Regions from separate parts of the Dactylosporangium sp. NPDC051484 genome, predicted to be linked through region 2. Evidence: riboswitches for the same ligand, from Rfam matches in the RefSeq annotation. Region 2 holds a riboswitch; the other holds the start of a gene.
What was found. Region 2 has a riboswitch for glycine ahead of gcvP (aminomethyl-transferring glycine dehydrogenase). Riboswitches for the same ligand answer to the same signal wherever they lie in the genome.
Positions count from the first base shown of each region.

Region 1: another riboswitch for glycine. It lies ahead of AB0367_RS06290 (L-serine ammonia-lyase); the one in region 2 lies ahead of gcvP (aminomethyl-transferring glycine dehydrogenase).

Region 1 is NZ_JBFAZX010000002.1:516,654-535,680, reverse strand. It holds gene gcvP (aminomethyl-transferring glycine dehydrogenase) at 1-1,603, opposite strand, end outside; glycine riboswitch at 1,753-1,848, opposite strand; gene AB0367_RS06290 (L-serine ammonia-lyase) at 1,951-3,324, opposite strand; glycine riboswitch at 3,439-3,531, opposite strand; glycine riboswitch at 3,532-3,629, opposite strand; gene AB0367_RS06285 (ROK family protein) at 3,746-4,921, opposite strand; gene AB0367_RS06280 (sugar-binding protein) at 5,000-6,115, opposite strand; gene mmsB (multiple monosaccharide ABC transporter permease) at 6,189-7,487, opposite strand; gene mmsA (multiple monosaccharide ABC transporter ATP-binding protein) at 7,484-9,031, opposite strand; gene AB0367_RS06265 (ROK family transcriptional regulator) at 9,377-10,561, shown strand; gene AB0367_RS06260 (hypothetical protein) at 10,963-11,178, shown strand; gene AB0367_RS06255 (hypothetical protein) at 11,235-11,522, shown strand; gene AB0367_RS06250 (hypothetical protein) at 11,563-12,024, shown strand; gene AB0367_RS06245 (IclR family transcriptional regulator) at 12,033-12,776, opposite strand; gene eda (bifunctional 4-hydroxy-2-oxoglutarate aldolase/2-dehydro-3-deoxy-phosphogluconate aldolase) at 12,805-13,452, shown strand; gene AB0367_RS06235 (sugar kinase) at 13,449-14,543, shown strand; gene AB0367_RS06230 (DinB family protein) at 14,711-15,202, opposite strand; gene AB0367_RS06225 (MFS transporter) at 15,385-16,674, shown strand; gene AB0367_RS06220 (hypothetical protein) at 16,981-17,874, shown strand; gene AB0367_RS06215 (condensation domain-containing protein) at 17,952-19,027, opposite strand, start outside.
Region 2 is NZ_JBFAZX010000007.1:39,485-51,881, forward strand. It holds gene AB0367_RS14970 (DUF2461 domain-containing protein) at 1-475, opposite strand, end outside; gene AB0367_RS14975 (MerR family transcriptional regulator) at 504-1,172, opposite strand; gene AB0367_RS14980 (bifunctional nuclease family protein) at 1,713-2,177, opposite strand; gene AB0367_RS14985 (MerR family transcriptional regulator) at 2,310-3,026, opposite strand; gene AB0367_RS14990 (FHA domain-containing protein) at 3,031-3,471, opposite strand; gene gcvH (glycine cleavage system protein GcvH) at 3,642-4,022, opposite strand; gene AB0367_RS15000 (DUF881 domain-containing protein) at 4,039-4,731, opposite strand; gene AB0367_RS15005 (small basic family protein) at 4,751-5,083, opposite strand; gene AB0367_RS15010 (DUF881 domain-containing protein) at 5,080-5,916, opposite strand; gene AB0367_RS15015 (CDP-alcohol phosphatidyltransferase family protein) at 5,978-6,574, opposite strand; gene AB0367_RS15020 (class I SAM-dependent methyltransferase) at 6,631-7,332, opposite strand; gene AB0367_RS15025 (AAA family ATPase) at 7,329-7,898, opposite strand; gene AB0367_RS15030 (nucleotidyltransferase domain-containing protein) at 7,948-8,700, opposite strand; partial or broken gene AB0367_RS15035 (nucleotidyltransferase domain-containing protein) at 8,752-9,405, opposite strand; glycine riboswitch at 9,439-9,537, shown strand; gene gcvP (aminomethyl-transferring glycine dehydrogenase) at 9,615-12,397, shown strand, end outside.

The DNA of each region.
Region 1 (19,027 bases), on a different contig from region 2:
CCGCAGCCGGTGCGAACGGGTGCAGGTCCGCGAAGGCGGGCCAGCTGACGGGCTCCATCTCGGTGGTCGCGTTGAGCTTCATGGTGCAGGACCCGAGCGGGATCATGCCGCGGTCCAGCGCGAAGTCACGGTCCGAGAGCCGGCGCAGGTAGCGCAGCATCGCGGTTTCGGATCGGTGCTGGTGAAAGACCGGGTGGGTGAGGAAGGGGGAGGTCCGGCGCAGTGCCGGCGGAAGCGCCGCCGAGGTGTGCGCCGCCGGTTCGTCCGGGGCGTCACCGGCACAGCCGAAGGCCTTGAGCACGAGGCGGACGTGCTCCCGCGTGGTGACCTCGGAGCAGGAGACACCGACGTGGTCGCCATCCACCTGCCGCAGCCGCAGGCCCTCGCCGTGTGCGGCCGCGACGACCTCCTCGGCGCGGCCGGGGACGCGCACCAGCAGGGTGTCGAAGAACTCGGGGTGTACCACCGTGACTCCGCCGGCCCGCAGGCCGGCGGCGATGAGGGCGGCGTGCCGGTGCGTCCGCCGGGCGATCTCGGTCAGGCCGTCGGGGCCGTGGTAGACGGCGTACATCGACGCGACCACGGCGAGCAGCACCTGCGCCGTGCAGATGTTGCTGGTCGCCTTGTCGCGCCGGATGTGCTGCTCGCGGGTCTGCAGGGCGAGGCGGTACGCGGGCCGGCCGGCGTCGTCCACGGACACGCCCACGAGCCGGCCGGGCAGGTGACGTTCGAGCCCGGCGCGGACCGCGATGTAGCCCGCGTGCGGCCCGCCGTAGAACAGGGGCACGCCGAAGCGCTGGGACGATCCGACGACGATGTCGGCGCCCTGTTCTCCCGGCGGCGTGAGCAGGGTGAGCGCCAGCAGGTCGGCGGTCACGGTGACCAATGCCCCGCGCGCCTGTGCCGCGGCGGTCACCTCCCGAAGGTCGCGGACCGCGCCCGAGCAGCCGGGGTAGGACAGCACCACGCCGAAGAAGTCGTCGTCCGGCAGCGCTTCGCCGGGGTCGATGTCCACGACCTCGATACCGACGGCGGCGGCACGGGTGCGCAGGACGTCGAGGGTCTGCGGCAAGGTGTCCCGGTCGACCAGGACGCGGGCGGAGCCCTTCTTGGCCGCGACACGGCGCATGACCGTGACGGCCTCGGCGACCGCCGTACCCTCGTCGAGCAGCGACGCGTTGGCGGTCGGCAGTCCGGTGAGGTCGCCGATCATGGTCTGGAAGTTGAGCAGTGCCTCGAGCCGGCCCTGGCTGATCTCCGGCTGGTACGGCGTGTAGGCGGTGTACCACGCCGGGTCCTCCAGCACGTTGCGCCGGATCACCGCGGGCGTGATGGCCGGGTGGTAGCCCAGGCCGATCATGGGGACGGCCACGGTGTTCCGGCTCGCGAACTCCAGCAGTTCGGCACGTGCCTCGGCCTCGGTGGCCGCCGCCGGCAGGTTCAGGTCGCCGGTGCTGCGGATGCCGCTCGGGACGGCGGCGTCGATGAGCTCGGCCAGGCTCCGGTAGCCGACTTCCGCCAGCATCTTGGCCCGGTCCGCATCGCTGATGCCGATGTGCCGGGCGGCGAACTCGCCGTGAGCGGCGGGTATGGGAGAGGTCATTGAGGGAGGCTCCCTGCTGGGGGCACCGTGACGCGGCGCCGTGGACGGGTGACCTCCCCGCTCTGTCATCGGTACCTGAGAGGTTCACCACCGGTCGGGTGGTTTGCACCTTGGGTGCAGGACGTGACGTCCTGGCTTTCCAGAGTCGCCTCACCGGAGCGGTCGCTGGGCCTGAGAGATTCTGGGGAGTGTTGCTCCTTCGGCGCCTCGCCATGGATGGGCGAGGGCTCTCCCGCCCCGGTTCGAACAGCGTGATGTTGAGTTGTCAGGGGTGAGCGAACGGTCAGGCCGCGCTCCGCGGGCGGCCGCCCGTCATGACGCTGCGGCCGCGGCCGTCGACGGTGTGCTCAGCATTCGACGATGTTGACGGCCAGGCCACCACGGGAGGTCTCCTTGTACTTGGTGTGCATGTCGTACCCGGTCTGCCGCATGGTCTTGACCGCCTTGTCCAGGCTGACGCTGTGGTTCCCGGTGCCGTGCAGGGCGAGGCGGGCGGCATTGACCGCTTTGACGGAGGCGATCGCGTTGCGTTCGATGCAGGGGATCTGCACGAGGCCGCCGATCGGGTCGCAGGTGAGGCCGAGGTTGTGTTCGATGCCGACCTCCGCGGCGTTCTCGACCTGCTCCGGGCTGCCACCGGTCACCTCGCACAGCCCGGCGGCCGCCATCGCGCAGGCGGACCCGACCTCGCCCTGGCAGCCGACCTCGGCGCCGGAGATGGAGGCATTCTCCTTGATGATGATGCCGATGGCGGCGGCCGTGAGCAGGAACCGCACGATGCCGTCGTCGCTTGCGCCGGCCACGAAACGTACGTAGTAGTGCAGCACCGCGGGGATGATGCCCGCGGCGCCATTGGTCGGCGCGGTGACGATGCGGCCGCCCGCGGCGTTCTCCTCGTTGACGGCCAGCGCGTAGAGGTTGATCCAGTCGACGGCACGCAGCGGGTCGGTCGAATCGTGGCCCGTCGAGAGTTTGGTGAAGAGGCCGGGTGCGCGGCGCGGCACCTTCAGGCCTCCGGGCAGCACTCCGCTGCGGTGACAGCCGCGCTCGACGCACTCGGCCATGGCCTGCCAGAGGGACAGCAATCCGGCCCGGATCTGCTCCGTCGTTCGCCACGCACGCTCGTTGGCGAGCATGATCTCCGAAATCGGCAGGCCGGTCTCATGGCAGTGGGCGAGCAACTCGGCGGCCGTGGTGAACGGGTAGCGCACGACGGTGTCGTCCGGCACCAGGGCGATCGTGCCGTCCGCGGCGGCGTCGACGACGAAGCCTCCGCCGATCGAGTAGAACGTTCGCTGGTCGAGGATCGTGCCGTCATCCGCGTAGGCGGTGAAGGACATGCCGTTGGGGTGGGCGGGTAGCGTCCGCCTGCGGTGCAGGGTGATGTCGCGGTCGGGCTCGAAGGCGATGACGTGGCCGCCGGGCAGGGTCAGCGTGTGCCGCCTGGTGATGGTCTCCACGCGCTCGTCGATGTGATCGATGTCGACGGTTGCCGGGTCATCGCCTTCCAGGCCGAGGATGACGGCCTTCGGCGTTCCGTGCCCGCGACCGGTCGCGGCGAGCGATCCGTACAGATCGGCCCGCACGCGGTGCACGAGGGGCGTGCGCTGATCGCGGACCAGCGTGTCGGCGAAGATCTTCGCCGCGCGCATGGGTCCGACCGTGTGCGAGCTGGACGGACCGATGCCGACCGAGTACAGGTCGAAGGCGCTCAACGCCATGGCTGTTCCTCGGCTGAGCGTCGGCCGTCCGTGACGCTCATCAAGATCTTGTCGATGTTGCAGGGCACGACGGGAGGCTCCTCTCGACCCAGACCGAGGTCTGGGACAGGTCTGCCTCCCCGCTCTGTCATCTTTGCCTGAGAGCCTCACCGCCGGCTGGGACGGTTTACACCTTCGGCGCGGGAAGCTCCCGACTTTCCAGAGTCGCCTGTCCGAGCGGTAACTTGGGCCTGAGAGATTCTGGGGAGAAGTTGCTCCTACGGCGGCCGGCGTCAGCGACGTCGGCACTCTCCCGCCCGGCATAAACGGCGAATATTCACATGTGGCCCGAAGGATAGCGGCTCGGCGGGCACCTGTCCACCCGGTCACGGGCAGCTCGAGCAGGTCGGTCGTGGTCGCGACCGCGTAGAGCGGCGTCCGGCTACCGCGAGAGAGGGTCGGACAGCAGGGCCTCGAACGCCAGCTCGGCCGCGCCGACCAGCGGGGCGTCGTCGCCGAGCTGCGGGGTGCGCAGGCCGACGTGGTCCCGGCACGCCGGCAGGGCCATGGCGGAGAGGCGCTGGCGCACGTGGTCGGCGCCGGTGAGGTACAACTCCCGCAGCGTGCCGCCGAAGACCACGACCGTGGGGTTGAAGATGTTGACCAGGTTGGCCACGCCGAAGCCGAGCCAGTCGGCGGCGTGTACGACCGCGGCGAGGGCGTCCGGGTCGCCCTCGCGGGCGGCGCTCACGGCGCCAGTGACGGCGGCGCCGGCAGTTGGTACGGTGCGGCCGGCGAGGTGCAGCAGCGCCCGCTCGCCGATCTCGGTCTCCCAGCAGCCGCGCGAGCCGCAGCCGCACAGCCGGCCGGCCGGGTTGACGACCATGTGGCCGACCTGGCCGCTGTGGCTGCCGTAGCCGGTGATGCGCCGGCCGCCGGCGATGATGCCCGCGCTGATGCCGGCGTCGCCGTGCAGGTAGATGACGTTGGCGACGCCGGCCGCGGCGCCGCGGGTGTGCTCGGCGAGGGCGGCCAGGTCGGCGATGCCGCCCAGGATCGGCGGGCGGCGACCGCCCGGGCGCGGGTCCAGGCGGTGATCGTCGAGCGCGGCGGCGAGCGCCGGTTCGATCGTTTCGTCCGCCCAGCCGAGGTGGTGGCGCACGGAACCGGAGACGGCGACGCCGTAGCCGACGAACACGCCGTCGGCGGGGGCGGTGCGCCGCATGTCGGCGATGAGGGCGGCCAGGCCGGCGACGGTCGGGCCGGCGTCGGTGCCGGGCGGGCGGAGGGCGGCGCGGCCGTCGAGGACCTTGCCGCCGAGGCCGACGCGTGCGGCGCGGAGGCGGTCGAGCTCGATGCTCAGCGCGTATCCGTAGACGCGCGACGACCGGGGGCGCACGACGATGGAGGGTCGGCCGGCGCGGCCCGTCTCCTGCGGTACACCCTCGTCGATGAGGCCCGCGGTGGCCAGATCGGCCGTCAGGGCGCCGATGGTACTGCGGTTGAGGCCGAGCTGGCTGGTCAGCTCGGCGCGGGACGTCGCGCCGCGGACGTGGACATAGCGCAGCAGGGCCCCCAGGTTCTGCCTGCGTACGGACTCCTGCGGGCTGGTGGACACGCGCGGTCCCTTCGCCTCGAAACGATCGTGGGCCCCCGGAAAGCAGCTCCGGGGACCCACGACGTCGGTGCCGGTGTGTTACTTGGTGAGCGGGGCGAGCTTCGGGTCGTTGGCGTAGGCCTCGGCCGCGTTCGCCTTGGTCACGATGGCCGGAGCCAGCAGGTACGACGGGACGATCTTGGCCTGGTTGTCGTACGACTTGGTGTCGTTGATCTCCGGCTCGTTGCCGGCCTGCAGCGCCTGCACCATCTTGATGGTCTCGGCCACCAGCTTGCGGGTGTCCTTGTTGATGGTCGAGTACTGCTCGCCGGCCACGATCGACTTGACCGACTCAACCTCGGAGTCCTGGCCGGTGACGACCGGGACCGGCTTGCCGGCGGCCTTCACCGAGGTGATGATCGCGCGGGCCAGGGTGTCGTTCGGGGACAGCACGCCGTCCAGCGTCTTGCCGCCGCTGTAGGTCGAGGTCAGCAGGGCGTCCATGCGCTGCTGCGCGCCCTCGGCCTTCCAGCCCTGGATCGCGGTCTGCTTGACGTCCTTCTGGCCCGAGCCGACGATGATGTCGCCCTTGTCGATGGCCGGCTGGAGCACGTCCAGCGCGCCCTTGAAGAAGACGCCGGCGTTGTTGTCGTCCGGCGAGCCGGAGAACAGCTCGATGGTCCACGGGCCGGTCGGCTTCTTGGCCTTCAGGCCGTCCAGCAGGGCCTGGCCCTGCAGCTGGCCGACCTTGAAGTTGTCGAACGCGACGTAGTAGTCGAGGTCCTTGGTACCGGTGATGAGCCGGTCGTAGGCGATGACCACCGCGCCGGCGTCCTTGGCCTGCTTGACCTGGGTGCCCAGCTGCGCGGCGTCGGTCGCGCCGATGACGATGACCTTCGCGCCCTTGGTGATCATGGACGAGATCTGCGCCTGCTGGTCCGCGACCGTGGTCGAGGCGCCGGCGTACTGCACGTCGGACTTGAACCCGGCGTCCTTGAGGCCGTTGGTGAACAGGTCACCGGCGAGGACCCAGTTCTCCGAGGTCTTCGACGGCAGGGCGACGCCGATGAGCGCGTCCTTGGCGAAGCCCTTGGCGGGCGCGCCGGCCGACGGGTTGCTGGAGGCGTCGCGGTCGCTGCCACCGCACGCGGCGGTGCTCAGCGCCACCAGCGCGACAGCGCTGACCGCGAGGCTCCGGGTGAGGAACTTGCGCATGGCTGGGAAAGCCCTTTCTTTCAGGATGTTACGGGGAATAAGGGGGCGTCTGCCGCGGTAGCGGCGGGGTGGATCAGCCGGCGACCGGGGTCTTGATCGATTCCTGTCCGGCTTGGTTTCCTGCGTCCGGCGGGGTGGGTTCCTGCCGGCGGAAGGGCCTCGTTATCGATCCGATGATCGAGAAGCGACCCTGGCTCTTGTTGTAGACGTCCAGCGCGACGGCGGCGAGGAGGAAGAAGCCCTTGACGATCTGCTGGGTGTCGGTGCCGATGCCCTTGAGCTGCAGGCCGTTGTTGAGCACGGCCATGACCAGGCCACCGACGATGGCGCCGGACACCGTGCCGATGCCGCCGGAGACCGCGGCGCCACCGACGAACACGGCCGCGATCGCGTCGAGCTCCCAGCTCAGGCCGTCCTGCGGGCCGGAGGCGCCGGAGCGGGCCACGAAGATCATGCCGGCCAGTGCGGCCAGGATCGACATGTTCATCATGACGAGGAAGTTGACCCGCCGCAGCTTCACACCGGAGAGCTCCGCGGCGCGGGCGTTGCCGCCGACCGCGTAGATGTGCCGGCCACCCGCGGTGTTGCGGGTGTAGAAGGAGTACAGGATGACCAGCACGGCCAGGATGCAGCCCGAGATCGGGAAGCTGGTGCCGACGCGGCCACCGGCGAAGCGCAGCGTGGCGAAGACGATGACGGCGAGCATGATGACCAGGCGCAGCGCGGCGATCCAGACCGGGGCCGGCTCCGCGCCCATGTCGCGGCGGGTCTTGCGGGCCCGCAGCTCACGCCAGATCACGGCGAGACAGGCGACCACTCCGAGCAGCAACGTGGAGTTGTTGTAGCCGGTGTTCGGGCCCCACTCGCTGAGGTAGCCCGCGCCGATGTTCTTGAAGCCCTCGGGCACCGGGATGGTCTCGGCGTCGCCGATGAACTGGTTGCCGCCTCGGAAGAGCAGCATGCCCGCCAGGGTGACGATGAACGCCGGGACCCCGATGTAGGCGACCCAGAAGCCCTGCCAGGCACCGATGATCGCGCCGACGACCAGGCCGACCAGGATGCCGACCTCCCAGGGGAGGTCCCAATCCCGCATCGTCTTGGCGACGATGATGCCCGTGAACGCGGCGACCGAACCGACGGAGAGGTCGATGTGGCCGGCCACGATGACCATCAGCATGCCGATCGACAGCACTGAGATGTAGGCGTACTGCTGGGTCAGGGCGATCAGGTTGGTCGAATTGAGCGTCAGCCCGTCGGTCCACACTTGGAAGAAGATGATGATCGCCACGAGCGTGAAGATCATGCTGAACTGGCGGGCGTTGGAGGTGGTGCCCCCAAAGAGGTTCTTCTGCAAGTCTTTGATTCGGCTCATCGCGTCAGCATCTTCTTCGTAGAGGTCATCTGCTTCATGAGGAGTTCCGGGTTGGCCTCCGCGCGCGGGACCTCACCGGTGATGTTGCCTTCGAACACCGTGTAGATGCGATCGCACAGGCCCAGCAGCTCGGGCAGCTCCGAGGAGATGACGATGACGCCCTTACCCTGGTCGGCGAGCCGCTGGATGATGCCGTAGATCTCGTACTTCGCGCCGACGTCGATGCCGCGCGTCGGCTCATCGAGGATCAGCAGGTCAGGGTCGGTGAACATCCACTTGGCCAGGACGACCTTCTGCTGGTTGCCGCCGGAGAGCTTGTTGACGCCCTCGTCGACGGTCGGCGCCTTCACCCGCAGCATCTGCCGGTATTCCTCGGCGACCTTGTGCTCGGCGACCTTGTCGATGACACCGCGCCGGGTGATCTTCGACAGCTTGGCGGCCACCATCGAGGTTTTGATGTCGTCGAGCAGGTTGAGCCCGATCGACTTGCGGTCCTCGCTGACATACGCCAGACCGTGCTTGATGGCGTCCGCGACCGACTTGAGCTGGATCTCCTGGCCGTCCTTGAAGATCTGGCCGGACTGCCACACGCCGTAGGAGCGGCCGAAGAGGCTCATCGCCAGCTCGGTGCGCCCGGCGCCCATCAGGCCGGCGAAGCCGACGATCTCGCCCCGGCGGACGTTGAAGCTCGAGTTCTTGCAGACCAGGCGCTCCGCCGAGATCGGGTGGCGGACCGTCCAGTCGCGCACCTCGAAGAAGACCTCGCCGATGTGCGGGGTGTGGTCGGGGAAGCGGCTCTCCAGGTCGCGGCCGACCATGCCGCGCACGATCCGGTCCTCGTTGACGCCCTCGGCGCCGACCTCGAGGGTCTCCACCGTCTTGCCGTCGCGCAGGATCGTGATCGAGTCGGCGATCGCCTCGATCTCGTTGAGCTTGTGCGAGATCATGATCGACGTGATGCCCTGCCGCTTGAACTCGCGCAGCAGTTCGAGCAGATGCTTGGAGTCGTTCTCATTGAGCGCGGCGGTCGGCTCGTCGAGGATGAGCAGCTTCACGTCCTTGGCGAACGCCTTGGCGATCTCCACCAGCTGCTGCTTACCGACGCCGATGTCCTTGATCAGGGTGTCGGGGTCGTCACGCAGGCCGACCTTCGCGAGCAGCTCGTTGGCCGTGCGGTTGGCGCCCTTCCAGTCATAGGCACCGTTGCGCCTCGGCTCGTTGCCCATGAAGAGGTTCTCGGTGATGGACATGTGCGGCACCAGGGCGAGCTCCTGGTGGATGATCACGATGCCGGCCTTCTCGCTGGCCCGGATGTCGCCGAAGCGGCTCTCCGTGCCACGGTAGAAGATCTGGCCACTGTACGACCCGTATGGGTAGACGCCGCTGAGGACCTTCATCAGCGTCGACTTGCCTGCGCCGTTCTCGCCGCAGATCGCGTGGATCTCGCCCTCGCGGACCACCAGGTTGACGTCGCTGAGCGCCTTGACGCCCGGAAACTCCTTGGTGATCGACCGCATCTCAAGCAGGATCGGTGCGGTGCTCATGAAGCGAGCCGCCTTGTCACCGACATCACGTTGCCTCCGGGGGAGCCTTGCCGTCAGCCAGTTTGTTGTGACGACCAACTTATTCCAGTGTGGCGATCCTGCCCAGTCTCATCCCGTCGCTTCTCGGTAACAATCTGGCAATGATCTAGCGCCTGGGCGGTCGCCGAAGGCCCGGGGAAGCGCTCTCACGTGCCCGGGGTGTTAGGTGTTCGTTTCGAACTCTAAATCCAATTGCTTTACTAAGTCAACGCCGGGAGGCATCATGTAGGTAACGGACCGTAGGTGGGAGGCCGGGTGCGGCAGGTCGGGACAAATTTGCCCAAAGTGGGGCAATACAACCGTGCGGTGGTGCTGGACCAGATCCAGCTCGCCGACGGGACGAGCCGTGTGGAGATCGCGGAACTCACCGGGCTGACCCCGCAGACGGTCTCCGGCATCGTGCGCCGGCTGATCGACGAAGGCATCGTGCGCGAGGACGGCGCCCGCTCGTCCAGCGGCGGCAAACCGCGTACCGTGCTGCGCATCAACGCCGACGCCGGGCGGGCCGTGGGCCTGCACTTCGACCCGGTCGAGCTGGCCTGCGTGGTGGTCGACCTGCTGGGCCGGCCGCTGGTCACGAAGCGCCGGCCGACACCCCCCAGTATCGACCCGGCCGGGGCCACGGCGGCGATGGCCGGGCTGGTCGAGGAGGTTCTCGCTCAGGCGGGCGTCGGCCGGGACCAGGTGCTGGGTGTGGGCCTGGCCACCCCCGGACCGATCGACCAGTCGCTCGGCGAGGTCATCTCGCCGCCGCAGCTGTCGGACTGGACGCGGGTGCCGCTCAAGCAGATGGTCGCCGACGCCACCGGCCTGCCGGTCACGCTGGACAACGACGCCACGGCGGCGGCGATCGGCGAGCGCTGGGCGGGCGCGGGTCGCGGGGTGGCCAACTTCGCGTACTTCTTCCTCGGCACCGGCGTCGGCGGCGGCCTGGTGCTCGGCCACCAGGTCCACCACGGCGGGTCGATGAACGCCGCCGAGTTCGGGCACACGTCGGTTACGCAGAGTGGTCCTCCCTGCTACTGCGGCAATCGGGGCTGCCTTGAGGGCTACATCAACCCCGCCGCGCTCGTCGCCGACGCGCACCGTCGGCTGGCCGCCGGCACTGAGAGCGCTCTCACGAGGGCCTTCCGAAAAGATCCGTCCACTGTGGACCACGGGGCGCTGTGCCGGGCCGCCGCGGCGGGCGACGAACTCGCCTCGGGAGTGATCGGGCGGGCCGCGGAGCACCTCGCGACGGTGGCCGTGAACGTGGTGAACATCGTCGACGTCGAGCTGATCATCCTGGGCGGGCACGGGATCCGGCACGTGGAGTCGCAGTTCCGGCAGGCGGTGTTGCGGGCGCTGGGGGAGCGGGCCATCGCGCGGCGGATCCGGCGGGTGGACGTGGCGCTGTCCCCGCTGGGCGACGACGCGGCGGTGGTGGGCGGGGCGACGCTGGTGCTGCACTCGACGTTCTCGCCCCAGGTCTCGGCCCTGCTGGCCGGCTGACCGGGCGGCGGCCGGCGCCGGATAGGGGCCGCGAGTCGGACGCCTCGGCGAGTAAGTCCGAAGTCGTTCGGGGCGGCGGGTATGGGTGTTGAAGATCAGTTTGTGACGACTGACGGTTGGGCAAGGCCCGCAGGCCCGGGCGTCCACCCAGGCTGTCCGACGCTGCATTGCTCACCCTGGCCCGTGGCCCGGGTCCTGCTCGGCGTACGGTCTGAGGCGCGCGGGCTGCGGTACGTGCCCTGCCACCTGCCCGGACGATCCGGCTACGACAAACGCCTCCGATCGGCTCTGCCGTTGCTGCTACGCGCGATTCGCGCCCTGGCCCGCGACACCGGTCCGGCCGGGTCGCCGCCGCAACGATGCCGGGGCCGGTACTACGCCGGACCCGCATCGAGGACACCGTGCTGGACCTGACGGACCTGGCCGGTGACATCGAGACCGCGGTCGGCTGGATCACCACGGCATGCGCACGCCGGCTCACCACCCCGCGGCGGCTCGCAGAGGCCATGGCCCGGCGCAAACAGATACGGCGGCGACCGCTGCTCGCCGCAGTGCTCCACGACACCGCCACCCGGGGCGCACTCCGTGCTGGAACGGCGATACCCGCGCGACGTTGAGCGCGGACACGCCCCTGCCGCGCGGCAGGCGGCAGGCCAGGCGCGCCGGTGCCGGCGTGAGCTTCCGGGACGTCGAGTACGCGGCGTTCGACACCGTCGTCGAACCCGACGGCCACGCGTACCACCCCGCGGAGCATCGCCGCCGTGACAGGCTGCGCGACAACGAGTCGGCGGCGGAGGGGTACCGGACGCTTCGGTACGGCTGGACGGACGTGGCCGCGCCGTGCTCCACGGCGGCGCAGGTCGCCCGGGCGCTGCGAGCGGGCGGCTGGAGCGGCCGACCGCGGCGGTGCACCCGGCCGGGCTGCGCGGTCCGGCGCTCCACCCGCCGACGGACACCTTGATCACGGAGCGCTTGTGCACCCCCTGGTACACGAACACTCCGTGATCAAGGCGAACTGCGAAACGCCACGCTCCGGCCGGCCACTGCTCCGCGCCGTGCGGCAGAACATCGAGTCCGTCAACCAGACCCTCAAAGGCCAGCTCGACCTCGAACACCATGGCGGCCGGACCGCCGCCGGCGTCGCCGTCCGAATCCTGCAGCGCATCCTGGCCATGACCGCCGCGATCCGGCACAACTGGCACACCGGCAAACCCCGTCATGCGATCCCTGATCGCATACGACCCCTAATTTACGAGCAGGTCGGCATGGCAGCTCTCCTGCATGGTCCAGCCTACGAGCGCCACCACCGCTCAGTGGCGCATCCCACCTCGAAGTTCCACCAGCCGTTCGACTCGCCCTCCGCCAGCACCCGTTTGATCTCTACGAAGTCGGCGTTGGCAGGCACAGTCGGACCAACCGCCATCACCGAGAAACCGGCAGATCGGCAAAACCGAGGGCCGTGAGCCGGGCGCTACAGGAAGCGGCGTGCGCTCGCGGCCTTCGCGACGGCGTCGGACAGGGCCGCGGCCACCTCGTCGATCGTCGTGTCGGTCACCCGCGTGCGCGGGATCGACAGGCTGATCGCGTCCACGGCCGGGTCGCGCGTCGGGACCGTCCGGGCCACGCACACGATGCCCTCGGTGTTCTCCTCCCGGTCCACCGCGTAGCCGCGCTCGCGGATCGCAGCCAGCTCGGCCCGCAGCGCGGCGCGGTCGGTGATCGTGTGAGGCGTCAGTGCCGGCAGCGGGTCGGGGAGCAGGGCGTCGACCTCGGCGTCGGGGCGGGCCGCCAGCAGGGCCTTGCCCAGGGCCGTCGCGTGGGCCGGCAGGCGGCGGCCGATCGCGGAGTACAGCCGCAGCGGGTGCACCGACTCGCGCTTGGCCACATACGTGATGTCGGCGCCGTCCAGGCGGCCCAGGTGCGTCGTCTCGCCGAAGCGTGCGGCCAGGTCGTCCAGGATGCCGGCGAGCAGGCTCACCGTGTCGTCGGCGTCCAGGTATGCCGCGCCGATCTGCAGCGCGCGCAGGCCCAGGCGGAAGCGGGTCTCCTCGGCCTCGATCCAGCCGCGCGCGGCCATCGTGCGCAGGATGCCGTGCAGGCTGCTCTTCGGGATGTCGAGCAGCCGGGTCAGCTCGGAGAGGGTCGACGGGCCGGCGACGGCGAGGGTCTCGAGGATGTCGAGCGTCCGGTCGGCGGACTTGACGAGGTTGGTCACGCGGCTCCCATGCACTAGGGTCACATATGTGACCGTCGTTCATCATACTGAACAACCCGCCGTTGTCGAAGTCATCGCCGCCGGGAAGGTCGTTCCGGTGGTCGTGCTCGAGGAGGCCGCCGTCGCCGGGCGGCTCGCCGACGCCCTCGTGGAGGGCGGGCTGCACTGCGCCGAGGTGACGTTTCGCACCGCCGCCGCGGTCGACGCCATCCGGCGCATGGCCGAGCGGCCCGGCATGCTCGTGGGCGCGGGCACCGTGCTCACCGCCGCGCAGGTCGACCAGGCCGTCGACGCCGGCGCCCGGTTCGTCGTCAGCCCGGGCTTCAGCGCCGCCGTCGTGCGGCGCTGCGCCGAGCACGGCGTGCCGGTGTTTCCCGGCGTCGCCTCGCCCAGCGAGATCATGCAGGCCCTGGACGCCGGCCTGGACACCGTGAAGTTCTTCCCCGCCGAGCAGCTCGGTGGCGTACCGATGGTGAAGGCCCTGTCCGCCCCCTTCCGCTCGGTGCGGTTCATCCCCACCGGCGGCGTCAACGCCGGCAACGTCGCCGACTACCTGGCCGTGCCCTCGGTCCTGGCGGTCGGCGGCACCTGGATGGTCGCGCCCGACCTGCTCGCCGCTCGCGACTGGGACGCCGTCACCAGCCGCACCAGGACCGCATTGGAGAAGCTCGCATGATCACCGTCCGTCCGGCGGCCGAGTGCCGCTACGATCTGGTCTCGCTCGGGGAGGTCATGCTGCGGCTCGACCCGGGCGAGGGGCGGATCCGCGCCGCGCGGCAGTTCCGCGCGTGGGAGGGCGGCGGGGAGTACAACGTCGCCCGCGGGCTGCGCCGCTGCTTCGGCCTGCGCACCGGGCTCGTCAGCGCGTTCGCGGACAACGACGTCGGCCGGCTGCTGGAGGACCTGATCCTGCAGGGCGGGGTCGACACGACGTTCGTGCGATGGGTGAAGTACGACGGGATCGGCCGCACGGTCCGCAACGGCCTCAACTTCACCGAGCGCGGCTTCGGCGTGCGCGGCGCCGTCGGCGTCTCCGACCGCGGCCACACCGCCGCCGGTCAGCTGCGCGCCGCCGACGTGGACTGGGAGCACCTCTTCGGCGAGCTCGGCGTGCGCTGGCTGCACACCGGCGGCATCTACGCGGCGCTGTCGCAGACCACCCCCGACACGATCGAGGCCTGCCTGAGCGCGGCCCGCCGGCACGGCACCGTGATCTCCTACGACCTCAACTACCGGCCCAGCCTGTGGAAGGCGATCGGCGGCCAGGAGCGCGCCCGGGAGGTCAACCGCCGCCTCGCCGGCTACGTCGACGTGATGATCGGCAACGAGGAGGACTTCACCGCCTGCCTCGGCCTCGAAGTGCCGGACACGGACATCCACGCCGGGGCGCTGGACGCCGCCAACTTCCGCACGATGATCTCGGCGGCGGTCGAGGCGTATCCGAACTTCCAGGTCGTCGCGACCACCCTGCGCGGCGTGCGCACGGCGACGGTCAACGACTGGGGCGCCATCGCCTGGGCCGACGGGGACTTCGCCGAGGCGACGCACCGCCCCGGCCTGGAGATCCTCGACCGGGTCGGCGGCGGCGACAGCTTCGCCTCCGGGCTGATCTACGGCCTGATGACCTTCGGCGAGCTCAAGACCGCGGTGGAGTACGGCGCGGCGCACGGCGCGCTCGCCATGACCACGCCGGGCGACACGTCGATGGCCAGCCTGCAGGAGGTCGAGGCACTGGTCGCCGGGGCCGGCGCCCGCGTCCAGCGCTGACCCGGCGCGCGCTCGCCGCGACGGCGGCGGGGCCGGCGGTGACGGTCATCGAGTGCTGACCGGCTCGGCCGCGCCCGCGCCGAGGTCTGCCGGCAACGTCGCCGCCGGCGCGCTGCGGCTCACCGCGGGCGACCTGGCCGCCCTCGACGCGGTCCACGGTTGAGCGCTCAGGTCAGGCGGCGGATGTCCATGAGGTGGTGCTCGCCCTCGTGGACGGTGTGCCGGCCGAGCCACAGCATGGTCCGCTCGACCGGCTCCGGCCACGGGTAGCGGCCGACCCGGTCCAGCTCCCGCGGGCCGAGCGCGCCGAACGCGCCGGAGAGCAACGCGGCGTTCGTGCCGAGCGTCCCGAGCACCACGGCCGGGTCCTGGGCGTTGTACGCGGCGCTCACCACCAGCTCTTCGCGGCCCATCGGCGCGAACTCGGGGGCGTCCGCGCGCAGCGCCAGGTCGAGCCGCTCGGCCTGCACGCGCAGCACGTCGCGAAAGTGGCAGGTGTACTCCAGCGCCGACCACACGTCCGGGGCCGGCCGCCGCCGCACGTCGGGCACGGCGCCGAGGGCCTCGGCGTAGCGCGCGGCGAACCCGCCGAGCCGCTCGGGCACGTCACCGGCGCCCAGGCTCGCATAGACGAAGTCGCACTCCTCGCAGCGATCCACGCCGCAACGGTACCGCGAGCGTCAGCTGACCAGGCGCCCGACGAGACGGTCAGCCGCTAAATCGATCGACGTTCCTGTCCCGTCGTGTGATTCTGCCCGCAGGAGCGACGGTCTGAGGCAACGGCCGTCCAGTCCGTGAGGTCAGATCCGGCGTTCGCGCGACCTTCGAAAGGACGATCCGCATGAGCGGAGATGCGGTGGCCGCGGACGAACGCGAACCCGCACCACGGCACAGACCGGTGGGCGGGCTGCTGCGGACGCGGAACTTCGCCCTGCTGTGGATCGGGCAGTCCACCAGCGCGGTCGGCTCCGCGATGACGACGGTGGCGCTTCCGTTGGTGGCCCTCTCGACCCTGCATGCCGGTCCGGCCATGGTCGCCTTACTCACCGCCGCCACCTGGTTGCCGTGGCTGCTGATCGGGCTGCCGGCCGGTGTCTGGGTCGACCGATGGCCGCGTCGGCGCACACTCCTGATCGCCGACATCGCCTCGGCCGTGGTGCTCGTCGTGATCCCGGTCGCGGCCTGGACCGGCGTATTGACCATGACCATGCTGGTGGTGGCCGCGCTGCTCGCCGGGGTCGCCGGTGTCTTCGCCAACGTCGCGTTCAACGCGTTCCTGCCCCACCTCGTCGGCGCGGAAGACCTCATGGAAGGCAACGCCAAGCTGCAGACCAGCGCATCGCTCGCCCTGGTCGTCGGACCGGGCCTCGGCGGGCTGGTCGCCCAGGCGGCCGGCGCGGTCAGCGGAATCCTCATCGACGCCCTCACCTTCCTGGTGTCGGCGGCCTGCCTGCTCGGCCTACGGCCCGAGCCGGAGCCGTGCCCATCCGCGGGCGATCGCCCGGGCATGCTGCGCCAGATCGCCGAGGGCATCGGTTTCATCATGCGCGGACGCCTGCTGCAGGCCATGTTGGTGGTGGCGGCGGTGACCAACTTCGCGATGCTGGGCATCACAGCACTACGCGTCGTCTTTCTGGTGCGTACCGAAGGCACCGCGCCGGGAACCATGGGCCTGGTGATCAGCGTGGGCAGCCTCGGCGCCATCCTCGGCGCCGCACTCGCCTCGCGTGCGTCCCGGCGCTTCGGCAGCGCCCGCACCTATCTGGTGGCGAACGTCGCGGCCGCCCCGTTCGTGCTGCTGCTGCCGTTCGGCGGCCACGGCTGGCGCCTGTCACTGTTCGCGGCGGGCTCCTTCATCGCTCTGGCCGGAGCCACGATGTCGAACGTGATGACCATGACGTTCCGCGGCAACTTCGTTCCCGCGCACCTGCTCGGCCGGGTCACCGCGGCATCGCGGATCTTCGTGTTCGGCACCATCCCGCTCGGCGCGGCAACCGCCGGCCTCCTGGCCTCGGCGCTCGGAGTCCGGTCTGCCATGTGGGCGCTCGCCGTCCTCTACGTCATCGCCCCCCTGCCCCTGCTCGCCACCGAGGCCCGCACGCTGCGCGACCTCCCGGCCCAAGGCACGTGACATTGCCGGACCGGCGGTCGACCCCATCGGCGGTACGCTCGCGAAGTGCGGCCCCTTCGGTACTCCATCACGGGCCGGCGTTGTTCACCGGGCTGTCGAAGCATGTCGATTTGAAGCTCGTAAGCCGGCTGGAGTTCGACTCGGGGGCGGTGGTGATGCGGTACGAGCCGGCGCATGAGTGCGCGACGTGATCGATATATATCGATCTGTTACCAAGTCATTTGTGGGAAGGGCGGGACCGGGGCCGCGCGATGCAGCACAATCGGCCGGGTCCCTACCGGCCTTCCCTTTGGAGCGCTTGGCAGCATGACGGGCGATGAGACGATCGGGCGCGTCAACACCCTCGAAGACCACGCCGCCCGCCTCGGCGGCCTCGGGCGCGCACCGCACGTGCGGCAGCGCTGCCGCATCCTGTTCCTCAACACCCAGGAGCAGGGGCCGTTGCGGGAGATGGGCCTGACGTCGTACCGGGACTGGATCGCCGAGGTGACCCGCCTGCACCCGGACCAGATCCACGCGGTGAACGTGGCCGACGGCGAGGCGCTGCCCGACACTATCGAGGCGCACGGCATCATCGGCGGCGGCTCCGGCCACTCCTCCTACGAGGAACTGCCCTGGATCCGCCGGGTGAAGCAGTTCCTGATCGAGGCCCAGCGCCGCGGCGTGCCCGAGCTGCACATCTGCTGGTCGCACCAGGCGAAGGCGGAGACCGTGGGGGCGGTGTGCAAGGTCGGCCACCACGGCCGCCGGTTCGGCATCGAGCGGCTCACCCTCACCCCGGCCGGGCGCCGCGACCCGCTCTTCCACGGCCTGCCGGACGCGTTCGACGTCTTCACCTCGCACGTCGACGCCGTCTACGACCCGCCGGCCGTCTCGCCCTTCGGCCCGGTGACCGAGCTGGCCCACGGCGAGGTCTACCGCAACGAGTCCCTGGCGATCGGCGCGACGGCCCGCACGCTGCAGGTTCACCCGGAACTCACCTCGGGTATCGCCGCCGCCCTGGCCCGAGTGCGCCGGCCCCAGCTGATCGCCGAGGGCCACCTCGGTCCGTCCGAGGCCAACTACGCGGCGTTCCTCGAGACCCTGGACTGGGCCGACCGCGAGATCCGCGCCCGGATGCGCACGCTGCTGGACAACTGGCTGCGCTACTACGTCGCGCCGGGGATGTCACCGCAGGCGCAGGCCGCCGCCCACAACTGACGCCGAGGGGGTCGGCGGCCGAGCACCTCCAGGTTGTCCCGGACGACGAGGATCGCCGGCAGCGGCCCCGGCCCGCGTCAATCCAGGGCGAGGGCCTGGGTGACGACGAGGTCCTCGATGCCGAAGAGGAAGCGCTCCATGTCGGGGCGGGGCAGCACCGCGGCGTCGGCGGTCATCGCCAGTTCCAGGCTGCCCGGGGCGTCCTGAGCGTCGAGGGCGAACGTCGTGTTGTGGCGCGGGGCGTGCTCCAGCGGCCACGTCAGCGTGGTACGCGTGCGGGCGTGGTGGAGCGGCTCCGCCGGCGGCTTGGCGTAGCCGAGGATCGGTATCAGGCCGCGCGTGTCGTTGACGAAGCACGAGTGGTCGCACGCGGCGCGCAGGTCGGCGATGTCGCGGTCCAGGGCGAGCTTGTCGTAGTACGCGTGGCGCTGCGCGGAGAGTGCGGCGCCGAACGTCCGGCGGACCAGGGCGGCGAAGTCGCCGGCGGTGCCGGGCAGGTACAGCAGGCCCTCCTGGGCGATGGTGTTGACCGCGCCCGCCATGCCGGGCAGGAAGCGGTTGTTCACCACGATCTGGAAGACCGCGTCGGGCGCGCCGCCGAGCCGGCCGGCCGCGGCCGCCGCGGCGGCGAGCAGCACCGCGCCCTGGTTCACGGCCAGGCCGGTCGCGACCCGGTCCAGCGCGAGGGCGAGGGCGGGGGAGTTGAGTACCGCGTTGGGGAACGCGGTCGCGGCGGGGCGGCCGGCCCGGTCCGGGAACTGGCTCGCCGGGCCGCGGCGTAGCTTGTCGACCCAGGCCCGGCGCGCGGCCGCGTCGCGGCGGCGGCCGCGGTCCGAGGCCTGGTACGCCGCCTCCTCCAGGGGCTGCTGCCGCTCGTCACCGGGCGGCTCGCGGCCGGCGACGAGCGCGGCGCAGTCGGCGAGCAGGTTGCGCAGGCCCCAGCCGTCGGAGGCGGTGTGCGACAGCGACAGGATGACGTATCCGGCCCGGCCGTCCGCGACGACCACGCCGACACGGACCGGCAGCTCGCGCTCGGTGTCGAACGGGATCGCCTGCAGTTCGTGGTACAGCGCGTAGGCGGTCTCGGTCACGTCCGCCGGCTCGCACTCGCGCGCGTGCACCGGCACCGCGCCGGCGGCGTGCACGACCTGGG
Region 2 (12,397 bases):
CGGCCCGAGGGTGCTCCCTGTCGAAGCCGCGTGGCACCGACTTGAGCTGCTCGCGCGAGGTGACCGACCAGCCGCGCGCCTCCAGGCCGGCGACGATGACGGCCAGCCGCTCGCCGGTGAGGTCGTCGGCGACGGCCTGGCGGTAGCGGGCCAGGCGGGCCGAGTCCATCATGTACGCGCCGGCGCCCGCGGCCAGGCCGTGCGCCGTCAGCTGGATGTATCCGCCGCGCTCGAACGATGCCGAGCACGACGTCTTGTACGGGGACTTGTCGGCGCTGAAGCGCACGTCGCGGTACGGACGGAAGATCTTCGCCGGCCCGAACTCGGCCTCGAGCTCGGCGAGCAGCTGCGTCATCGGGCCGCGCACCTGCTCCTCGTAGATCGCCTTGTGCGCGGTCCAGTACGTCTTCGAGTTGTCCGCCTCGAGCCCGTCGTAGAACTCCAGCGCCTCGACCGGCCAGCCGTGGAAGGTCACGAACAGGAGCTTACGACGACACCATGTGTCAGCCGGCGCGGCGGCGGGCCCGGCGCATGGCGAGCTCGTCGCCAGCGGCGAAGGCCTCGTCGGTGCTGGTGCCGGCGCCGGTGGCCAGGGGCGCGGGGAGTTCCTCGCCCGTGGTGGCGGCCTCGGCGGGCAGGTGCGACAGGGTGCCCTCGATCTCCTTGAACGCGCCGGAGATCGCGATGCCGAAGACGCCCTGGCCGCCCTGGAGGAGGTCGACGACCTCTTCGGGGGAGCGGCACTCGTAGACGGTGGTCCCGTCGGAGATGAGCGTGATCTCGGCGAGGTCGCCGACGCCGCGGGAGCGCAGGGTGTCGATCGCCTTGCGGATGTTCTGGAGGGAGACACCGGCGTCGAGGAGGCGCTTGACGACCTTGAGCACGACGATGTCGCGGAACGAGTAGAGGCGCTGGCTGCCGGAGCCGGCGGCGTCGCGCACGGAGGGGACGACGAGGCCGGTGCGCGCCCAGTAGTCGAGCTGGCGGTAGCTGATGCCGGCGGCGTGGCAGGCGGTCGGGCCGCGGTAGCCGACGTCCTCGGCCTCGGCGATGCCCGGTCCGGCGGCGGTCGTCGCGGTGCCGGAGGCTGTGCGTGAACCCGTGTGCGAGGGCGTCACCTGGGCGCGCTCAGGGGCATGACCGGATGTCCCGGGATCGGGCGGCTGTTGCATTGCGACCCACCTCCAGCGTCAACACCCGCAACCCTATAGCGCACCTTGAGAGTCAATGGGGAAGTAACGCCGCGACACGCCGCGCGCCGGTGCGTGAATCTTGCGCGCGCCAGCGGACGGCAGGGGTCCACCGCTGGCGAACGGCGACCCGTGTTCGACGCTACCCGGCGAGCCGCCTCCCGGCGCGCGGCGTCGCGGAACTTACCCGGGTGAACCGCGAGCCCGGAAAGGGGGAACCACCTGGTGACCGCGAATCACCCCGATGATCCCCCAGAACGCCTGACGGCACGGCCCCCCACGGCCGGGCCGAAGATGCCGCTAAGGCGATCGTGAGGCGGGCGCGGCCGGGCTGCGTCGCTCCGCCGCCGGCTTGAAGGGTGAGGCGCCAGGGTGCGTCCTGAGGGGACGGTGGAGCGCGCGGCGCATGGCGAAGCGCGAAGGTCGGAGGCAGGCCGATGGCGCCGTGATCTGCTCAACCGCGGCTACCAAGAGCTGCCCGCCCGGGGCGGGTGCCGTGGCCGTCCTCTGCGGGAGGGCCGGTCAGCCGGCGAAGTCCTCCGGGCGGACCTGCTCCAGGAACTCGCGGAACTTCTCGACCTCGTCCTCCTGCTCGTCCGGGATGACGATCGCGGCCTCGGTCAGGACCTGGTCGGCGCAGCGGATCGGGGCGCCGACGCGCAGGGCCAGAGCGATCGAGTCGCTCGGGCGGGCCGAGACCCGGACGTTTTCGCCGATGACGAGCTCGGCGTAGAAGATGTTGTCGCGCATCTCCACGATCTCGACGGCGTGCAGCGGTGCCTTCAAGGCTGCCAGCATGTCGCGCATCAGGTCGTGGGTGAGCGGCCGGGCCGGCTTGACCCCCTGTTGCTCATAGGCGATCGCGGTCGCCTCCACCGCGCCGATCCAGATCGGCAGGTAGCGGTCGCCGTCGACCTCCTTGAGCAACACGATGGGCTGATTGGTAGGCAGCTCCACGCGAACCCCGACCACATTCAGCTCTCGCACTGCCGCCGCCTCCGTGTCGACTTTGCCTCTCCCTGCACGTTACACGGACACCACCGCAGTCGTGCCACTCGCACGGCCGGTGTGATGTGCCGAGTGGTGAAGATCGCCCGCGGGGACCGGAGTGGAAATCGGCTACTTGCCCAGGATTTCCCGCAGGCCCGCGCGGACCAGGGCGGCGTGCACGCGCTGGGTGAGCGCGGCGAGTTCGTGCACGGTGTCGGCCGCGCGGGCGCGGCCCGCTGGGCCGTTCTGTCTGGTCATCGGGGTGATGAGCTGGCTGAACAGGCCGATCTCGCGATCGGCGGCGGCCCGGTACGCGCGCAGGTGCCGCGGCTCGAGGCCGAACTCCGCCAGGCGGGCCGCGGCGGTCGCGACCTCCAGGGCGTCGGCGTCGTAGCCGCTGCCGGGGCGGGGTCTGAGCAGGCCGTGATCCTCCAGCGCCTTAAGCCCGGGGTCGGTCAGCCCGGTCTTGGTCAGCAGTTCGTCGCGGGTGAGCCGGATCTCGGAGGGGGGCTCCTGCGGTGCCACCGCGGAGACCTCGGTGAGGGGCTCCCGCATCGTGGCCAGGTGCTCGCGAATGACGCGAAGCGGGAGGTACTGGTCACGCTGGGCGGTCAGCACGTAGCGGAGCCGGGCGACGTCCGTCCACGTGTACTTGCGATACCCGGCCGGGGTGCGCCGCGGCTCGACGAGCCCTTCCGTCTCCAGGAATCGCAGCTTGGAGATGGTGACGTCGGGGAAGTCGCCGCGCAGGTGCGCGAGGACCTCGCCGATGCTCATGAGACGCTCACCCCGGGTGAGATCCTCACCCGGGGTGGCAGAGTTCCAGGCGGCCGCCGACGCCGTCATCGCCTCAGCTTTCGTCGGGGCGCGGTCCTGCCACGAATACGAGGCGGAACTTGCCGATCTGGACCTCGTCGCCATTGCTGAGCGTGGCGGCCTCGACACGCTCCCGGTTGACGTAGGTGCCGTTGAGGCTGCCGACGTCGCGCACCGTGAAGGTGCCGCCCTCGCGGTGGAACTCGGCGTGGCGGCGCGAGACCGTCACGTCGTCGAGGAAGATGTCACTGTCAGGGTGCCGGCCGCTCGTCGTCACGTCATGGTCGAGCAGGAAGCGCGCGCCGGCGTTCGGACCGCGGCGGACCGCGAGCAGAGCGGTGCCAGGCGGCAGCGAACCCGACATGCGGGTGGGGACCATGTCAGTGTCCGGCCCCTCGATGGCATCCTCAATGGCGCCAAGGTTGAGCGTGGACGTGACGTCGAGCGGGGGGAACTCGTCGTCTGGGCGCGTCATCGAACCACCTCACGGTCGTATGTCGGTGTCTACCGGCTGCATTCCACGATGCATAGGAAGGATGCATCAGAATGCCGAGAACGCATACGGTTGACTTGGCGAGCCTAGTCACGCCCGAAATATCGGGTCAACCGGACGCGCGGCAAATGGACTGGCGGAACTTCGGGGGGTCAGCCGACGGTCAGTTCACCGTAGGCCTTGGCGTCGAGCAGGGCGTCGACCGCGGCCGGGTCGGACACCTTGAGCTCGACCAGCCAGCCCTCGCCGTACGGGTCGGAGTTGACGAGCTCGGGCGAGCCCTCCAGCGCCGCGTTCACCGCGATGACCTCGCCGGAGACCGGCGCGTAGATCTCCGACACGCTCTTGGTCGACTCGACCTCGCCGATCGCGTCGCCGGCCTGGTAGGCGGAGCCGGCCTCGGGCAGCTGCACGAACACGATGTCGCCCAGGGAGTCCTGTGCGAAATGCGTGATACCGACCTTGAACGTGCCCTCGCCGGCTGGGGCGAGCCACTCGTGCTCGGCGGTGTACCGCAGATCCTCGGGAATCACGTGGAGTCCTTCTTCGTCAGGCGGGCTTGGCGTATTGCAACGCACCGGCAGTGTGCAGCGCTGTCACGTGCACCGGATCCGCTTCGTGCACGGAAACCGTACCGCCGTGCTGGCGAACGCTGTCCACGACCCCTCCCGGGATGTTCAGCGCCGTCCGCATGGTGTCCGGACCTCCGATGACGGTGATCGTATAGGGCGCGGCGAGCGTCGTCCCCCCGACCACGAGGCGGCCCCCGTCCGGGCCGTCCACGAAGTACGTGGAGGCGACGATGCGCACCGCCGGCCCGCCCGCCCCGGCGATCTGCATCGCCTCGGCGCCGGCGCCGCGCAGTTCCTCGATGGCGTCGAGGACCGTTTCGGACTTTATCGCCTCGGTACCCTGCATGAGGTCGATCCGTAGCCCCGGCCCCTCGGCCGGCAGCGTGCCCGCGAGGATCCCCAGCTCGTCGGCGCGCTTGCGGGCGTCGGCGAGCGCGGCGTCGCGGCCCTGCGCGCCCGAGTCGAGCTGCCGCTGCGTGTCCTCGAGGTCGCTGATCGCGCCGCGCATCCGCTCCTGCTGGGCGTCGAGGTCGGAGAGGATCCGCACGAGGTCCTCCGGCCGGGCGGAGGACAGCGCGGCGTCGGAGCCGCCCGCCTTGAACTGCACCGCCACGGCGAAGCCGAGCAGCGCGACCAGGACGGCGATGACGAGGTTGGCCGGTTTCTTCACCGTTGCGGCTCTTCCCGCCTCAGGCCCGGAACAGGTGACGCCGGATCGCCGCCACGTTGCCGAAGATCCGCACGCCGAGCACGACCACCACCCCCGTGGAGAGCTGCCCGCCGACCCCGAGCTTGTCGCCGAGGTACACGATGAGCCCGGCCACCAGCACGTTGGACACGAACGACACGACGAACTGCTTGTCGTCGAAGATCCCGTCGAGCTTGGCCCGGACCCCGCCGAACATCGCGTCGAGCGCCGCGACCACGGCGATCGGCAGGTACGGCGCCAGCCCCGGTGGCACGGTCGGTTCGAGGAAGATGCCGGCTGCGACCCCGATGGCCAGGGCGATCACGGCGATCATCGCGAGGGACCTCCAGAGGGAGAGGGCGAGGGGGTTCTGGCGTAACGCAGCGGCGGCTCGTCGGCCGCGGGGAGGGTCAGCTTCGTGCGCTTCTTCACGCTGAACTGCATCCGGTACTCGTCGACGTAGCGCTTGAAGCGCTTGGCGGTGACGGACCGGCCGAAGGTGTCGGTGATGTCCGGCGGCCCGATCGCGGTGACCTCGTAGGGGCTGGTCACCGGCCGGAAGTCGACCAGGATCACGCCGCCGGCGGTCCGGATCGTGCTCGTCGCCGTCAGGCGCTGCCCGTTCACGGCGATCGCCTCGGCGCCACTTTGCCACAGCCCGTTGGTGATGTCCTGCAGGTCGCGGTCGAGCACCAGGCCGAGGTTCTCCTCGGAGGTACGGCCGGTCACCGGGTCGACCTGCGCCGGCGCGTCGACGACACGCACCGCGACCCCGTCGCCGGTGACCTTGCTCGTGCCGGTCCCGGCCGCGAGGTCGCGCAGCCGCGACGCGTTGTCGCCGCCGGCGAGCGCGTCGTCGCGGGCCTGGTCGACCTGGGCGCGTAGCTCCGCGGCGCGCCGCTGCAACTCGTCGGCGGTGCGCTGGCGCGAGCGGACGTCGGCCGCCAGGTCTTCGCGGGCCTTCGTGGTGCCCGGCGCGGCGGCGACCACCTGGTGATAGGCGACGGCGAGCAGCAAGCCGATGGCGAGCATCGCCGCGGCCGTCAGCCAGCGCCCGGACCGCGGCGGCGCGGCGTCCCCGCGGCGGGCGGCCGCGGCCGTGTACCCGGGGTCGAGCGGGTTGCGGAACAGCTCGCCGAGCAGATCGTCGCGGCGGGGCGAGGTCACGCGCCCTCCTCGCTTCGCTCGTCGGCTGCTCGATGCTGGGTGCCGCTTCGCCGCGGACCGGTCACGGCACCCCGGCGGCCGTGGCGCGTCCGGCGCGCACGTGGACGGCCGCCTGGATGAAGTAGAAGACCGCGGCGACCCAGTACAGCACGATGCCCCACCACAGCAGGGCCCAGCCGCTGGGCAGCGCCCACGATCGCGCCGCCTCGCTGAAGTGCGCCAGCAGCATCATCGGGAAGCCCATGAGCAGGATCGCGGTGGCGGTCTTGCCCACGTAGTGCACCGGCGGCGGCCCGTGGCCGAGCAGCCGCAGCACGACCAGGCACAGCACCATCACGGCCTCGCGCGCGAGCAGCGCGATCGTGAACCACCACGGCACGACGTGCTCGAACGTCAGCGCGAACAGCGTCGCCAGGATGTAGAGCCGGTCGGCGAGCGGGTCGAGCAGCTCACCCAGCCGGCTGACCTGCTTGAGCCGCCGCGCCGCGAACCCGTCCACCCAGTCGCTCAGCCCGCCGACGGCGAGCACGGTGATCGCCCAGCCCGTCGCGTCGGTGGCGAGGAACAGGTACAGGAACAATGGCACGCCGAGCAGGCGCATCAAGCTGATGAGGTTCGGGACGGTGAGCACCGGCCCGAGACCCTGCCGGTCTGCCACGCCGGGAATGCTAACAGCCCGCACGGGTGACCTGGTGGCGGCGCGGCTGCCGAGTGCTACTTGAGCAGGGCGAGCGTGAAGTCGCCCGCCTGCGGGTGGTAGCCGTGGTCGAGGACCCAGCGGTCGGTCAGCGCGGCGGCGAAGCGGGCCGCCACCACCGGGTCCACGTAGAGCTCGTCCGGTGCCCTGGCGGCCTCGGGGCGCTGTGCGCTGAGGAAGTTCACGGCCACCGCCCGCCGGGAAATGTCGTACATCTGTTCTAAGATGGTGAGGTAGTAGAGGGGGTCCTCCGGGTCCGGGAACTGGAAGATGCCGCTCGCGAAGACGTAGTCGTAGCGGCCCCGGGGGGTCTGTGGGATCCGGCCCGGGGGCAGCAGGGCGACGTTCGGGACGCCGCGGGACGTGGCCAGCTCGACCATGCGCGGTTCGAGGTCCACGCCGGTGTAGTCGACGGGGAGGTCCATGGGGAGGTGCACGGAGCACAGGTGGAAGTAGAGGTCGCCGGGGCCGCAGCCCCAGTCGAGGACTGAGCCGCCGCGGTAGCCGGCCGCGCGCAGCAGGGCCTCGAAACGCACGCGCTGCAGGTCGGCGCTGCCCCAGCCCGCGATCCGCCACGTCGGCCCGTGTAGGCCGGCGTGAAACGCGGTGATGGCGGCCGCGCGGGATCCGGACGGCGCGGCGGCGGACGACGCGGGGCGGTCGGTGCTGTTGGTCCCGCTCGTACCGCCGGTGTCGTGGCCGCTGCCGGTCGGGCTCAAATCGCCGCCTCCGTCCAGGCTCGGGTGAGGATCTCGTCGACCGTCTCGGTGGGGGTCTGGTCCGAGGTGTCCAGCCACAGGCCGATCCGCGGGGTCCGGTGCCGCAGACCGGCGTCCAGAGCCTCCACGGTCCAGCCGGTGTAGGCGGTCTTCGCGCGCTCGGACTCGCGGGCGGCGACCGCGGCCGGGGAGGGGGCGAGCACGACCACGAGCAGGGGGCGGTTGCGGATCGACGCGGTCAGCTCGGTCAGGTCGGGGCCGAGGACGACGTCCTGGGCCACGACGGTGAAGCCCGCCTCGAAGTAGGCGTCGGCGACCTGCGCGGTCAGGCGGTAGCGCAGGCGGAGCTGGCGTTCGGCCTCTTCGGTGGCGTCCGGGGTCATCTCGGCGCGGCCACGCACCACCATGCGGCGGAACACGTCGCCGCGCACGTGTACGGAGCGGGGGAGGCGTTCGGCCAGGGCCTGGGCGACCGTGGACTTGCCCGCGGCCTGGATACCGGTGATGAGCACGATCGCGTGGTCGCCGGCACCCAGGCGACCGCCGCCCTCGCCGCGTTCCCGCACAGGACGACCGTATCCGGGCACCGGCGGGCGCGGCGACGTGGGTGAGGCTTCAGCGATGCAGGCGGGTGCGGATGACGAGGTCGTTGAGGGCCGGGCCGGCGGACGGGGTGTCCGGCAGCTTCGAGGCGTCGCGGGCGGCCTCCAGCTCGGCGCTCAGCCGCGCCACGTCGGCCGCCAGGGTCCGCTGGTCGACCAGGTCCGGCGGCAGGGCGCGGTGCTCGCCGGCCCGCTTGGCCTCGATCAGGCCGGGCACGTACGGGAGGGTGTTGAGCACCCGCAGGTCCGCCTCCACCTCGCCGGTGCGCATCAGGTGGATGCCGGTGTGCAGCACGCGCAGGGTGTAGAGGGCCGGTTTCAGCTCGCCGGTGTTGAGGTACAGCTGCCACTGGCCCGCGGCGAAGCCCAGGTAGTGCCGGGCGTGCTCGGGGGTCAGACAGTGCGGCGCGAGGGCCTTGAGCTCCTCGTGCAGCGCGGAGGTGCGCACCAGCAGGGGCGAGAGCAGCTGCTCCAGGACGTAGCCGTTGGGCTTGAGCAGCAGCCGGGCGAACTTGGCGAGCTCCTGGCTGACGACGTCGAGCTCCATGCCCTCGCGGACGCCGCTCGACTGGACCGTCTGCGGGCCCGTCGTCAGGCCCACCACCTCGTCGAGGGGCAGGACGTGGCAGGCGCGCAGGTCGAGGTCCGAGTCGACGGACGCGAAGCCGTAGAGGTGGGCGCCGCTCACCGTGGCGAAGACGAGCGGGTAACGGTGTTCGTCGGCCACGTCGCCCGCCCACGGTGGCACGTCGTCGAGGACCGGCAGCGGCGGCGGGGCGGGCACGTGCGGTACCGACGCTGGGACCGATGTGTGGGCCCTTAGCTCCACCAGGAACTTCTCGACCGCCGCGCGGTCCGGCTCCTCCGGCAGGGTGGAGGCGCTCTCCGCGCGCCGCAGCGCGGCGGACAGCGAGGCGGCCAGGGCCTCGAACGCCTCCCAGGTGAGTTCGCCGCGGCGGATGGCGAGCAGCTCGTCGCGGGCGGCGCGGACGTCGACCAGGACCTCGCCGGTGCGCAGCACATGGGCGCCGGCGCGCAGCAGGCGGGCCATGTGCATCGCCTGCTTCCAGCGCACCTCGCCGGTCTTCGCCCGGGCCGAGGTGAGCTTGGCCAGCTGGTCGCGGGCGTAGTCGCCGTAGGTGCGGGCGGCCCGGCGCGACAGGAACGCCGGGCGCAGGCCGAGCAGGGCCCGGCCGGCGTCGGTGACCCGCTCGACGAGCGGGGACGACAGGCACTCCCAGACCGTCGGGTTGGCGGCCAGCGCGAGCGTGCAGGCGCGCTCGACCTCCCACGAGAACTGCTCCGGCAGCGGGCCCTCCAGGTGTGCCGGCGGCTTGTCCAGGCGCCAGAACAGTGGCGTCGGCGCCTGGAAGACGCCGCGGCGGTCGGTGTCGGAGTCCGGTCCGTCGAGGCCGTAGGCGCGGGAGCCGACGATCGCGGAATAGATCGTGTGCGACGCCACGCTGGTCAGGTCCTGCACAGGAGGTAGGGTAGGCGAGCCGGCAATACCCGCGTGGGAGAGACCGCCGTTGGCAACGGACGGCGGCGCCGAAGGGGCAAATCCTCCCCGGAACCTCTCAGGCAAAAGGACCGCGACGGGTTGGCACCTCTGGAGTCTGCGACAGAGGGGGAGGAGCGCATCGCATCGCCCCTGTCCCGCGAGACCCAGAGAGTGTTGCTATGACGAGTTTCGCCGCGCGGCACATCGGTCCGTCCGTCGACGACCACGCCCGCATGCTCAAGGCCGTCGGATACGAGTCGGTCGAGGAGCTCATGACCGCCGCGATCCCCGGCTCGATCCGCTGGCGCGAGCCGCTCGAGCTGCCGCCGGCGGCGTCGGAGGCGCAGGTGCTCGCGGAACTGCGCGCGCTCGCCTCGGCCAACCGGCCGCTCGTGTCGATGATCGGCCTGGGCTACTACGGCACGCACACACCGCCCGTGATCCTGCGCAATGTGCTCGAGGACCCCTCGTGGTACACGGCCTACACGCCGTACCAGCCCGAGATCAGCCAGGGGCGGCTCGAGGCGCTGCTCAACTTCCAGACGGTCGTGGCCGACCTGACCGGGCTGCCGGTCGCCGGGGCGTCGCTGCTGGACGAGGCCACCGCCGCGGCCGAGGCGATGACCCTCGCCCGCCGCTCGTCCAAGGTCTCCTCCGAGGTGTACGTCGTGGACGCCGACGTGCTGCCGCAGACCCTCGCCGTGATCCGGACCCGGGCCGAGCCGATCGGCATCGAGGTGCGCGTCGTCGACCTCGCGGCGCAGGAGCTGCCGGCCGAGTTCTTCGGGCTGCACCTGCAGTATCCGGGCGCCTCCGGCGCGGTCCGCAACCACGAGGCCCTCGTCGAGCTGGCCCACGAGCGGGGCGCGATCGTCACCGTCGCCGCCGACCTGCTGGCGCTGTGCCTGCTGCGCGAGCCCGGTGCGATCGGCGCCGACGTCGCCGTCGGCAGCGCCCAGCGCTTCGGCGTGCCGATGGGCTTCGGCGGCCCGCACGCCGGCTACATCTCGGTCCGTCAGGGCCTGGAGCGCACGCTGCCCGGCCGGCTCGTCGGCGTGTCGAAGGACGCCGGCGGCGCGCCCGCCTACCGGCTCGCCCTGCAGACCCGCGAGCAGCACATCCGCCGGGAGAAGGCGACCAGCAACATCTGCACCGCGCAGGTGCTGCTCGCGGTGACCGCGAGCATGTACGCGGTGTACCACGGCCCGGACGGGCTGCGCGCGATCGCCGCGCACACCCACGACGCGGCCGCCCGGCTCGCCGCGGGGCTGCGCGCGGGCGGGGTCACCACCGAGCATCTCGCGTTCTTCGACACCGTCACCGCCGTCGTGCCGGGCCGGGCGGCCTCGGTCGTCGAGGCCGCCGCCGCGCGGGGGATCAACCTGCGCCACGTCGACGCCGACCGGGTGAGCATCGCCTGCGACGAGACCACCACGTTCGAGCAGCTGCGCGACGTGCTCGCCGCGTTCGGGCTGGCAGACGTCGACGTGACCGGGCTGGACGGCACCGGCGCGGTGCCGGCCGGGCTGCGCCGCGCGTCGGAGTACCTGACCCACCCGGTGTTCGCAAGCCACCGGTCGGAGACGGCGATGCTGCGATACCTGCGCAGGCTCTCCGACAAGGACTACGCGCTCGACCGGGGCATGATCCCGCTGGGGTCGTGCACGATGAAGCTCAACGCGACGGCCGAGATGGAGCCGATCACCTGGCCCGAGTTCGCCGGCCTGCACCCGTTCGCGCCGGCGTCGCAGACCCAGGGGTATCGCCGGCTGATCGGCGACCTCGAGCGCTGGCTGGCCGAGGTGACCGGCTACGACGCGGTGAGCCTGCAGCCCAACGCCGGATCGCAGGGCGAGCTGGCCGGGCTGCTGGCGATCCGGGCGTATCACCTGGAGCGCGGCGACACCGGGCGGGACGTGTGCCTGATCCCGTCCAGCGCGCACGGCACCAACGCCGCAAGTGCGGTGATGGCGGGCATGCGGGTCGCCGTCGTCGCCTGTGACGAGCTCGGCAACGTCGACCTGGGCGACCTGGACAAGAAGATCGTGCAGCACGGCGAGCGGCTCGCCGCGATCATGGTGACGTATCCGTCGACGCACGGCGTGTACGAGACCGGCATCGCCGACCTGTGCGCGAAGGTGCACGAGGCCGGCGGGCAGGTCTACGTCGACGGCGCCAACCTCAACGCGTTGCTCGGCTACGCCAAGCCGGGCAAGTTCGGCGCCGACGTGTCGCACCTCAACCTGCACAAGACGTTCTGCATCCCGCACGGCGGTGGCGGCCCCGGTGTCGGGCCGGTGGCGGTGCGCTCGCACCTGGCGAAGTACCTGCCGTCGCACCCGTTCCTGGCGGCCGACGCGCCGGTCGGGCCGGTCTCGGCCGCGCCCTGGGGCTCCGCCGGAATCCTGCCGATCCCGTGGACGTATCTGCGGCTGATGGGCCCGGAGGGGCTGAGCCGGGCGACGGCGGCCGCGGTGCTGGCGGCCAACTACGTGGCGGCCCGGCTGCGCGAGCACTACCCGGTGCTCTATAGCGGCGCGGAGCACCTCGTCGCGCACGAGTGCATCCTGGACCTGCGCGGGATCACCCGGGCCAGCGGCGTGACCGTCGCCGACGTCGCCAAGCGGCTCATCGACTACGGCTTCCACGCCCCGACGATGTCGTTCCCGGTCGCCGGCACCCTCATGGTCGAGCCGACCGAGAGCGAGGACCTGGGCGAGCTGGACCGCTTCTGCGACGCGATGATCGCGATCAAGGGGGAGATCGACCGGGTCGCGGCGGGCGAGTGGCCCGCCGGCGACAATCCGCTCGTGAACGCTCCGCACACGGCGGAGGTGGTCACGGCCGACGAGTGGGAGCACGCATACCCGAGGTCGGTGGCGGCCTACCCGTCCGCGGCCGCGCGCGAGGCGAAGTACTGGCCGCCGGTGCGCAGGATCGACGACAGCTACGGCGACCGGAA